One region of the Ruegeria sp. HKCCA5839 genome, then DNA from elsewhere that is predicted to be linked to it. Evidence: riboswitches for the same ligand, from Rfam matches in the RefSeq annotation. Region 1 holds a riboswitch; each other region holds the start of a gene.
The links. A riboswitch is a leader RNA that binds a small molecule or an ion and turns the genes downstream of it on or off. The one in region 1 is predicted to bind cobalamin.
Positions count from the first base shown of each region.

Region 2: it holds a riboswitch for cobalamin, as region 1 does, so the genes downstream of both, GOV38_RS18750 (DUF1636 domain-containing protein) here and GOV38_RS20925 (hypothetical protein) in region 1, are expected to answer to the same signal.
Region 3: it holds a riboswitch for cobalamin, as region 1 does, so the genes downstream of both, GOV38_RS04700 (DUF1636 domain-containing protein) here and GOV38_RS20925 (hypothetical protein) in region 1, are expected to answer to the same signal.

Region 1 is NZ_WQIE01000013.1:51,350-54,615, reverse strand. Features, by position in the region: gene GOV38_RS20935 (DNA polymerase III subunit gamma/tau) at 1-221, opposite strand, end outside; gene GOV38_RS20930 (protein-tyrosine phosphatase family protein) at 363-851, shown strand; gene GOV38_RS20925 (hypothetical protein) at 853-1,260, opposite strand; cobalamin riboswitch at 1,349-1,571, opposite strand; gene GOV38_RS20920 (alpha/beta fold hydrolase) at 1,691-2,560, shown strand; RNA gene ffs (signal recognition particle sRNA small type) at 2,576-2,674, opposite strand; gene GOV38_RS20910 (bifunctional 2',3'-cyclic-nucleotide 2'-phosphodiesterase/3'-nucleotidase) at 2,714-3,266, opposite strand, start outside.
Region 2 is NZ_WQIE01000008.1:96,498-99,763, reverse strand. Features, by position in the region: gene GOV38_RS18760 (ABC transporter substrate-binding protein) at 1-727, opposite strand, end outside; gene GOV38_RS18755 (ABC transporter ATP-binding protein) at 727-1,524, opposite strand; gene GOV38_RS18750 (DUF1636 domain-containing protein) at 1,521-1,877, opposite strand; cobalamin riboswitch at 1,979-2,185, opposite strand; gene GOV38_RS18745 (hypothetical protein) at 2,349-2,771, shown strand; gene GOV38_RS18740 (MoaD/ThiS family protein) at 2,788-3,033, opposite strand; gene GOV38_RS18735 (xanthine dehydrogenase family protein molybdopterin-binding subunit) at 3,026-3,266, opposite strand, start outside.
Region 3 is NZ_WQIE01000001.1:955,105-958,370, reverse strand. Features, by position in the region: gene cobN (cobaltochelatase subunit CobN) at 1-442, opposite strand, end outside; gene cobW (cobalamin biosynthesis protein CobW) at 446-1,501, opposite strand; gene GOV38_RS04700 (DUF1636 domain-containing protein) at 1,498-1,878, opposite strand; cobalamin riboswitch at 1,963-2,168, opposite strand; gene GOV38_RS04695 (NAD(P)-dependent oxidoreductase) at 2,313-3,266, shown strand, end outside.

The sequences.
Region 1 (3,266 bases):
TCAGGACCGATGCAATTCATACCCTTGGCGATGATCCGGGCCGTTGTGGTTTTCCCCGTTCCCCGAATGCCGGTCATGACAAAGGCCTGGGCAATCCGGTCTGCCTCGAACGCGTTTTTCAGCGTGCGGACCATGGCGTCTTGCCCAACCAGATCGGCAAAGGTTTCCGGGCGATATTTGCGGGCGAGAACCTGATAGGCAGGGCTTGGCGTGTCGGTCATGTTGTCTCTGACGGATTCGAGTTCCGATGCAGCGTAGAGCGACCTGCTCGTCGCGTCCACCACGAGGGCGCGAATTTCGTTTTGGATTTGGCTTGGCTTGGTTACACCGCTGAGGCACAGAGGCGCCGAAGGACACGAGACATGAGTGGATTTCAGATTTACAGTCTGACTGTGGGCGATGGGCAGTTGGCATTGTGCCCATTGCCGGGGCGCGATGGCAATTACGAAGCTGATCTATGTGCGATTGCGGCTTGGGCGCCGGATCTGGTGATCACTTTGACGACTGCCGAAGAATTGGCCCAGCTGGGGGCCTCGGCGTTGGGGCGCGACGTTGAGAATATCGGTGCGAAGTGGGTCCATTTCCCGATTGCCGATTTCGGCACGCCCGAGGATGACGCACAGTCGACGTGGGAAGATGTCAGAGCTCTGGGCCTGTGCCAGCTGTCTGGCGGCGGCCGGGTTCTGGTGCATTGTCGTGGCGGCTGCGGGCGGTCTGGGATGGTGGTGCTGCGGTTGATGATTGATAGCGGCGAAGCGCCGGTAGAGGCGTTGGCACGGCTCAGAAAAACCCGCGTTTGCGCTGTGGAAACTCAAGGACAGATGGACTGGGCGATGGGCCGTCAAGGCTGAGCTAGATCGAGGCCTGCTCGGCAGCCTGCGCCGCCATTGGCGCGGCGTTGGTGGTGACCTGCAACATGGCGCATGGCGCCTTGACCAAGGCGTCTGCGGGCATCGAAGTTACTTTGCACGAGAACATCAAGTCAGCGAACTGTTCCAGAGTCTCGTTTTCTGTCCGGGGATCAGCGTCACAAAAAATTCGAACCTGCTTTGGTCGGGCCAGATATCGTGCGGTGCACCCTTCGGCGCAATGGGTCAGCTGTGCGTGGCCGTCAACTTCGAACCCATCTGTTGTAACAGGTTGGGCCGTTGACATCGCCTGGGTTATCGCGCGCGCCAATTGCGCCAGCGCCGGGCAGGGTTTGCCAGTGCGCTGGCAAAGAGTGGCCGAAAATTGGTGAGTTTTTGTGTTCCAGATCATACCGCGCCCTCCGCGCAATGAGCAGGGGCGACGATCAGGAACACTTGGCTTCCGACAAGCAGGCCCGCCCGGACACCCCGCCCGAGTTTCGGTTTCAATTCTTGATGGCAGGTCTCCTGACTTGCGGGTTATCGCTTTGCCGACCTTCCCAGCCTTGCGGCCAGTGGCTTTTCGACATTGCTCTCCGCCTACAGTTGCGGGGGCAGTCTCGGATTTGGGCTGTTCCGATCGGATCGGATTGGCCCGCACCGCGTTCCCTTTTCATCCCGACCCCAAACCGGGGTGCGAGAACCATCACACAACCGCTAGCGTTCGGGGTGGGGCGCTGTCAAGCGGACGTTTGGTCATGCGCGCTGCGGCTTGACAGTGATGGTCGAGCTGGGCGCATATTAATTCTGAACTGATTGGTTCAGTGTGGGCGGGTGACACTATGCGAGATGACCAGCATATTATCGAAACCGAGGATTTTTGGATTCCGTCACAGGGCGGAAACCTGTCGGCGCGGCTGTACAAACCAGTCATCGAGCCGGAAATTGTGGTGACTCTGAACAGTGCAACCGGAGTTCCGCGCGACTACTACCAGCATTTCGCACTCTGGCTGGCGCTTGAGCATGGTATGGCTTGTCTGACCTATGATTATAGCGGCTTTGGGCAGTCGCTGACCGGGCGCATTCAGGATGCAACTGTTACCATGGCCGATTGGGCCTTGGTGGATATACCGGCAGCGCGTGCAGAACTGCGCCGTCGCTATCCGCAGGCCCAGCATTGGACCATAGGGCATTCCATCGGTGGAATGTTAGGCCCGGTTCAGCCGGATGTGGCGCAGATCGACCGGCTGATTTGCGTGAACTCGGGGCTTGTGACCTTTACCGACCATCCCTGGCCCTACCGTGCCTTGGCTGGGTTGTTCTGGTACGGGCATGCACCACTGCTTGCGCGTATGTTGGGGTATCTGCCCGGCAGGGCGGTTGGGTTTGGCCCGGACCTGCCGGCGGCGGTTTATTGGCAATGGCGCCGATGGTGCACGGCTCCGCGCAATTATGCGCCTGAAATCGGTGCGTCCTTGCCCGATGTCACCTGGGATTCGACCTCAGGCACAGTCGACCTGGTGACTTTCACGGACGATCAGATGGTCCCACCGCAAGCCGTTTGGCGGCTGGCCGAGCTGTTCGGACCTGACGCGCAACGCCATCTGATCGACCCGAAGGACCATGGCTTGCAATCAGTGGGCCATATCGGGGCTTTCGCGCGGCGCAACGCAGCCATCTGGCCGCAGCTTATCGCACAGCAAGGTGTCTAGAAAGGTTGTGGAAGTAAGTGAGAGGTTGGACATCGACCCAAGCGGGGCTCGTTGTGGCTGCTTCCTTCCGGACCTGACCAGGTTGGCGAGGCGCTCGCCCGCGCCAACCTCTCGACCCTGGATATAAGCAAGCACCGTCGGATTCGCAACCCATCAGAGCGTCAATGCGATCCGCAGGAAACCCTGCGCATCGGTCCCCAGTATCTCTGGCGCGTATGGGTCAAGCTCGTCGATATGCGCCAAAGCTCTTGGTCCGGTTTCCAGGATCGCTTTGGCACCACCCAGATTGCTGAAGCCAAAGGGATTTTCGGCGTGTTCCAAAGGATCTATCTGGCTGCTTTCAGCCAAATAGTCCCGCAAAACGCTTTGGATGCTGCAGGATGGAAGGTCGAGTTTGCGTGCATCGGTCACGGCGTTGAAATTTCCACCACCATTGACGCGATAGTTGTTGGTAGCGACGACGAATTCCGCTGCATCGTCAACAGGTCGCGCTTGCCAGCGCAAATTTCGGACCCGGCGGGCCTCTGGATCTGAAAGATGCCCATCCGCCCGATAACGCGCCGGTTGGCTGAGGTCGATTTCATAGGTCAGTCCATGAATGACATCAAAGTTGTGACCCGCGCGATCGGGGTCTGTCAGAACTCTTGCCGAGTCTGGATTCAGCTGCCTGAAAATCCCTGCCGACATTTCGAGCCATTCGCGTAGC
Region 2 (3,266 bases), on a different contig from region 1:
CCGCCTCCCACGAGGTGCGACCCCAGCTGGTGTCGAGATCATGGGTCACGTTTTCACCACCCGCAGCAGTGATCATCGCGTCAGGAATGGCGAATTTACCGGCGGTGAACGGTGCGTCTGCAGGACCGTCCAAAAGGAAAACACGGGGTTTTTCCAAGTCGGCGGTCTGCGCCTCGATGGCGGCCAGTTGGTCTTTCCAGTCTGAAACCAGCGCCTCGGCCTTGTCCTCGACATGCATGACCTGCCCAAGCCGCAGCACATCGTCAAACAGCAGATCCATGCTGGCCTGCGGGCGATCATCGTGCAGATGCACACAGCTTTCGGTCAGGATCATGGTCTTGATGCCAAAAGGCGCCAAAGTGTCAGGCGTCACCTCACCACCCGGTCGCATGCCATAGTACCAACCGGCGAAAAACAGATCTGGCTCGGCCGCTACAAGGTTTTCGACAGTGGGGTATTTGGGCGCAAGCTCGGGGATGTCTCCGCGCTGCGCGTCAAAATCGGGGCTGGTCTTGTACCAACCGGTAATGCCAGTCAGACCCACGATCTTGTCCTGCAACCCAAGCGCAAAGGCCATATCGGTCATGTTCATGTCATGCACGACCAGCCGTTCGGGTTGCTTCTCAAAGACAAGCGGCTCACCGCAATTGTCGACGGTAACACCCTGCGCCACAGCGCTGGTGGCCATGCCGGTTGCAAGAAAAGCCGACCAGATCAGTCGTTTCATCAATTCGTCCTTTTGTTCGATATGGTAGTTTTGCGGATGTCGAGCGCGGGGATCACGCGGCCTTCGTACTGAAAACTCAGGTAATCCACGCCAAACGTGTCTTGAACATGATCCGAGGTCAGAACCTGATCGACAGGGCCAAACCCGGTCATGCGGGTCGATTTCATCAGTGCCACATGAGTGGCGAATTCCGGGATCAGCACCAGGTCATGTACGATCATGACAACCGTGATGCCCAACTGCGCCACCAGAGACAACATGCGCCCCTTGGCGTCTGGGTCCAGATGGTTGGTGGGCTCATCCAGAAACAGCAGCGACGGCTTTTGCGCCAACGCACGCGCGATATGTGCCCGCTGACGCTCTCCGCCTGACAGCATGGCCATGCGTTTCTCCGCCTGTCCTGCCAGCCCAGTCAAGTCCAGAATCCGGTTGATGTCTTCGGCATGTTCTGCGGCAGAACGATCCGCCCGGATGGGGATCTGACCCAATGCAATGTAATCGCGCAGCATCAAGCGCCCGTCTGGCAACTCTTGCTGGCCGACAACCGCAATGCTGCGCGCCCTATCCATCGCAGTCATGGATTTGAGGCTGCGCCCGCTCACATGCACATCGCCCAATGCCAAAGGCACCGCACCGCACAGCAAGTTCAACAATGTGGTCTTGCCAGCACCATTTGGCCCGGCAATGGCGAGGATGGCACCTTCCTCAAGCGCAAAAGTCACGTCCTGCAACAAAACATCACCGTTCAACGCGTAGTATTCCAGGTTCTCGGCAACCAGAAAGGCGGGTTGAGTCATTGCAGCACCTCCTCTCCGATCCGGGGTAGGCGGGCGAGCGTTTTGTGCAGCAGCGCCTTGGGCCTGTCGGTGGCCTTCGTCCAGCCATCTGCGCTGGCATGATATTGCCGTGCAAAGGTAAGCAGGGCGGCGATGTCATCATCGCTTTTGATATCACCAAAGAGATACTGCGCCTTGTCTGTGGCTTGAAACCCGACGGTGCATGGCCGCTCACAGCCAGCCATACAAGACACGTGCCGAATGGCGAAACCATTCGGCAAACTGCTGACCTCTGCAGCGATTTCGGCGCTTACCGCAGCTCCACCGTCACAGGTCGAGCAGATCAGAATGAAGTGATCAGGATTGGCAGTCATTTGCCGTCTCGCTTGTTGCCAAACGAGGACGGAAGGTATCAGTCGTATTGCTGCACGCTGAACGCGCCATCTTGACCTCCTTCCAGGGCACCCCGCCCCGGTGTGGTTGCATCAAAGATGGCAGGTCTCCTGACTTGCGGGTCATTGCTTGGCCGTCCTTCCCGATCCGATGGATCAGTGGCTGATTGGCTTTGCTCACCGCTTACAGTTGCGGGGGCAGTCACGGACTAGGTGGCTTCGTGCACCGCACCGTGTTCCCTTTTCATCCCTTGGGCGGACCCGCAGGAACCATCACAATCTGAGTGCCTGAGATCGCAAAACGCGTCAACCGGATTCGACAGGGCACAAAAATTTGATCCACCCGATCTCACAACAACCCGCCAGAGCGTGATCGGGGTTTATTGGGCGTCAGCGCGGGTCATCCCCACCTTTGTATCAAGCCCCCAAACTGGGCCGATGAAAGGAGACGTTATGACACGTTCAATTTCCAAATTACTTCCTGCCCTGGTTGCGCTAGTTGCCGGCTTCGGGCCGCATATGGCAACCGCGAATGACGCACACCATCCTCAAGGAGCGGTCTACAAGATCATTCAGGCAGGTAACGCTCATGTGCCTCAGCTCTCTTCGCCAGCTGTCCACAAGCATTATGCTTATGTTGCGCAAACGGCGAAAGCCAAACCGGCGGCGCCGGTTGTAAAGGTCAAGACACTCAAGAAAAAATCAGTTGGGAAGAAGTTCCTGTTCAAACATTATGGCTATAATCCGTACCAGCCTCGCAAGTTCCGCGGCCATAGCGGACATGTGATCAAGAAGAAACCCAAGCATCATGGCAAGGTACATCACAAGGGATTTCGCAATCAGCACTTTTTTGCGCCCCAGTACCGCTACCGCTGAAGCCAGAAAGGTCGGTTTAGCCCCCCCTTAGGCGCTGCATCAAGTAAACTTCAGCGCCTTCGGGCACTGGCTCGGACAGTCCCGAGGCGATGATCCGGCCATTGATCGCGATTGAGACGCCGGCATCTATAGGCGCCTGCAATTGGGGGTAGCGACGCACAAGCTCGCGCAATATTTCGCCCGTCGTCGTGGCGTCGACTTCGACAACCTGCTGGCCCCCGGTCAATGACCGGAGACCTGACCAAAGGTTGACTTCAACCATCCTGCTTCAGCGCCGCCAGAATACGCGGCGGTGACATGGGCAGCTGGCGCATCCGTACACCCGCTGCGTGCGATACCGCGTTGGCGATGGCCGCTAAGGGTGGCACGATCCCGGTTTCTCCGACACCGCGCACTCCGTAAGGGTGGCCAGGGTTCGGGACCTCGACAATCACGGTATCGATCATCGGAAGATCACTGGCGACAGGGATGCGGTAGTCCAGGAAGATCGAGTTC
Region 3 (3,266 bases), on a different contig from region 1:
CTGTGTCACACAGATGCGCCAAGCGCCGCAGGGTCGAGACGGGCAGGGTGGAATAGTCATCCAGCCGCGTATCCTCGCGCCCATCCGCCGGTAAGACCGCCAGTGCAATGCCTTTCGCCTGTGCCAGCGCCAGTACTTGCTGTAGCCCGTAAGACCAATAGGGAACCCCGCCGATCAGGCGGATCAGGATGCCCTTGGCACCTTCCAGCGTCTGTTCCACATAGGTGTCGACCGATAGCGGATGTTTCAGAGCCGTCAGATTGGCCAGCCTCAGGGTTGGCATATCCCCGTCGGGCCCGCCGCCGCGATGCCAGCCAGCCGCGAAAGCGCCCAGGTCACTGTCCGAAAAGGACAGCACCACCAGATCCGCCGGGCTCTGGCCCAGATCGGTCGGGGTCTCTGTCTCTTCGAGCCCGTGGCTTTCGCGAAAGACGACATGCATGGCTTATTCGGCAGCCTCGCTTACGGGCGCAAGGATAGCGCGTATCTCTGCTTCTTTGATGTCGTCATGCTCGGCGATCACCACAAGGCGCGACCGTCGGTCTTCGCCCGGTTGCCACGGACGGTCATATTGATGACGCACGCGCGCACCCACGGCTTGCACCAGAAGACGCATCGGCTTGCCCTGCACAGCGGCATAGCCTTTGACGCGCAGAATGTTCAGCTCGGTGGCTAGACGTTCGATTTTCGCCACCAGATCAAGCGGGTCGCTTTGTTCTGGCAACTCGATGATGATGCTGTCGAAATCGTCATGCTCATGATCGTGGTGGCCGTCATGATGCGATGGGCGCGCGTCCATGTCATCTTCGGCCGCGGCCTCAAGCCCCAGAACAACGCGCACATTCACAACGCCTTCGGCAACTTCGACCACCGGCAGCGGGCGCGGAGCCTCGGCGGCGATCACCGCTTTGGCCTTGGCCACGCCTTCGGGACCGGCCAGATCGGGCTTGGTCAGCAGGATGATATCGGCACAGGAAATCTGATCTTCAAAGACCTCGGACAGGGGTGTTTCATGATCAATCGAGTCATCCGCCAGCCGCTGCGCATCGACGGCCGCCACATCTGTTGCAAAGCGACCCGCAGCGACCGCCTCGGCGTCGGCCAGGGCAATGACACCGTCCACAGTGATTTTCGAGCGGATATCGGGCCAGTCAAACGCCTTGAGCAGCGGTTTCGGCAGCGCCAGACCCGAGGTTTCGATCAGGATGTGATCGGGGCGCGGCTCTAGCGCCATCAACGCTTCGATCGTGGGGATGAAATCATCGGCCACGGTGCAACAGATGCAGCCATTGGCCAGTTCCATGATGTTCTCGGCAGGGCAATCAGGGATCGCGCAGGATTTCAGGATATCGCCATCAACACCGACATCGCCGAACTCATTGACGACGACGGCCAGGCGCTTGCCCTGAGGATTCAGCATCAGATGCTTGACCAATGTGGTTTTGCCAGACCCCAGAAAGCCGGTGATCACAGTGACGGGAAGCTTTTCAAGCGTGCTCATTTCAGGGCTCCAATCGGGGGAATACGTGCCGCACAGTTCTTGCGGAAATGCTCAGGACGCTCACGCCATTTGACCAAACCGTCTTCGGTCTCCAGGTATTTCGTGGCGCCGTCGACGATGGTCTCGACATGGTCGGTCTCGTTCAGGTGTTCATAGACGAATGTCCAGCGATTGGGCCCGCCGCGCAAAACGATGGAACAGCCTTCGTCGCAGTTCGACAGGCATTCAACGGCTTTCAGCGTGATCCCTTCGGGCAGATCAGCTTGCGCCAGCGCCTTGTGCAGCAATGCGCCGGGCCGTTCCGCGTCGTCCTCTATGGGCAGGCCGCGCCGACAGGTGGTGCAGACCAACAACTCGACCGGTACTGCCTCGGTCATATCTCTCATCCCCCCAGATCCTTTTCGTGGGGGACGGGGTTTCATGCGGGTCACGTCAGACCCCACTCCGGAACACCCCGTCCGGTTTCAGTCTTTTGTGCTGGCAGGTCTCCCGGCTTGCGGATGTCAGAGGCTTGCCTCTGTCGGATGTCCCACCTTCCCGGCCTAGGCCAGTGGCTTTGGGCACCCTCTCCGGTCACGGTCGCGGGGGCGGCTGCGTTTGACGGACGATCCGCTGACGCATTCCCTTTTCATCTGCTGTCGCAGACACCAACATATGGCTCATGAGGCACAGTTGACCCCGTTGTCAAGCGCGTTGCGCTAACAACAAGGCCAAGGGCTGAAAAGCGACTTGTGCGGGTCGCTGAGCGGCATGACGGGCTTTGCGCGCTGTGTTCGCCTGACCAAAACTGCAAACAGGGGAGCAGAGCTGAATGAAAGTAGGTTTTATCGGGCTGGGAAATGTGGGCGGCAAGCTGTCAGGATCGCTGCTGCGCAATGGCATTGATCTGACCGTGCATGATCTGAACGAAGTTCTGGTGGCCGAGTTTGTTGCCAAAGGTGCAAAAGCCGCGGAAAGCCCGGCGCAACTCATGCGCGATTGCGACGCGGTGATCACCTGCCTGCCATCGCCTGCGGCCTCGGACGCTGTGATGCAAGAGATGCTGCCCGAAGTGGGGCCCGGCAAAATCTGGATGGAAATGTCGACCACCGACGAAGCCGAAGCCAAACGCCTGGGCGCACTGGTGATCGAACGGGGCGGCGCGGCTGTCGATTGCCCGGTTTCGGGCGGCTGTCACCGCGCGGCAACCGGCAATATCTCGATTTTTGCTGGCTGTGACCGTGAGACATTCGAGCGGATCCTGCCGTTTCTGACCACAATGGGACGCCGGGTGCTGCACACGGGCGATCTGGGCTCGGCCTCGGTGCTGAAAGTGCTGACCAATTATCTGGCAACCGCCAACCTCATCACATGTGCCGAGGCATTGGTAACAGCCAAGGCTGCTGGAATGGATCTGGGCACGACCTATGAGGCCATCAAAATCTCATCGGGCACGTCCTTTGTGCACGAAACCGAAAGCCAGGTGATCCTAAATGGTTCGCGCGATATCTCCTTCACCATGGACCTGGTGAAAAAGGACATCGGCCTGTTTCAGGACGTGGCGGATCGCGCAGGCGTGCCGCTTGAGATCAACCCTGTCATGATCAAAATCTTCGACGATGGCATCGCGCGATTTGGCGAACGCGAACTCTCACCCAATATCATCAAACGCCTCGAGGAAGCCACCGGACTGGATATCCGCGCGGCAGGTTTTCCAGCAGAGATGGAAGACGATGAGCCAGAAGAGCCCGGTTACGAAGTGATTCCGCAAAACCGAACGTTTAGC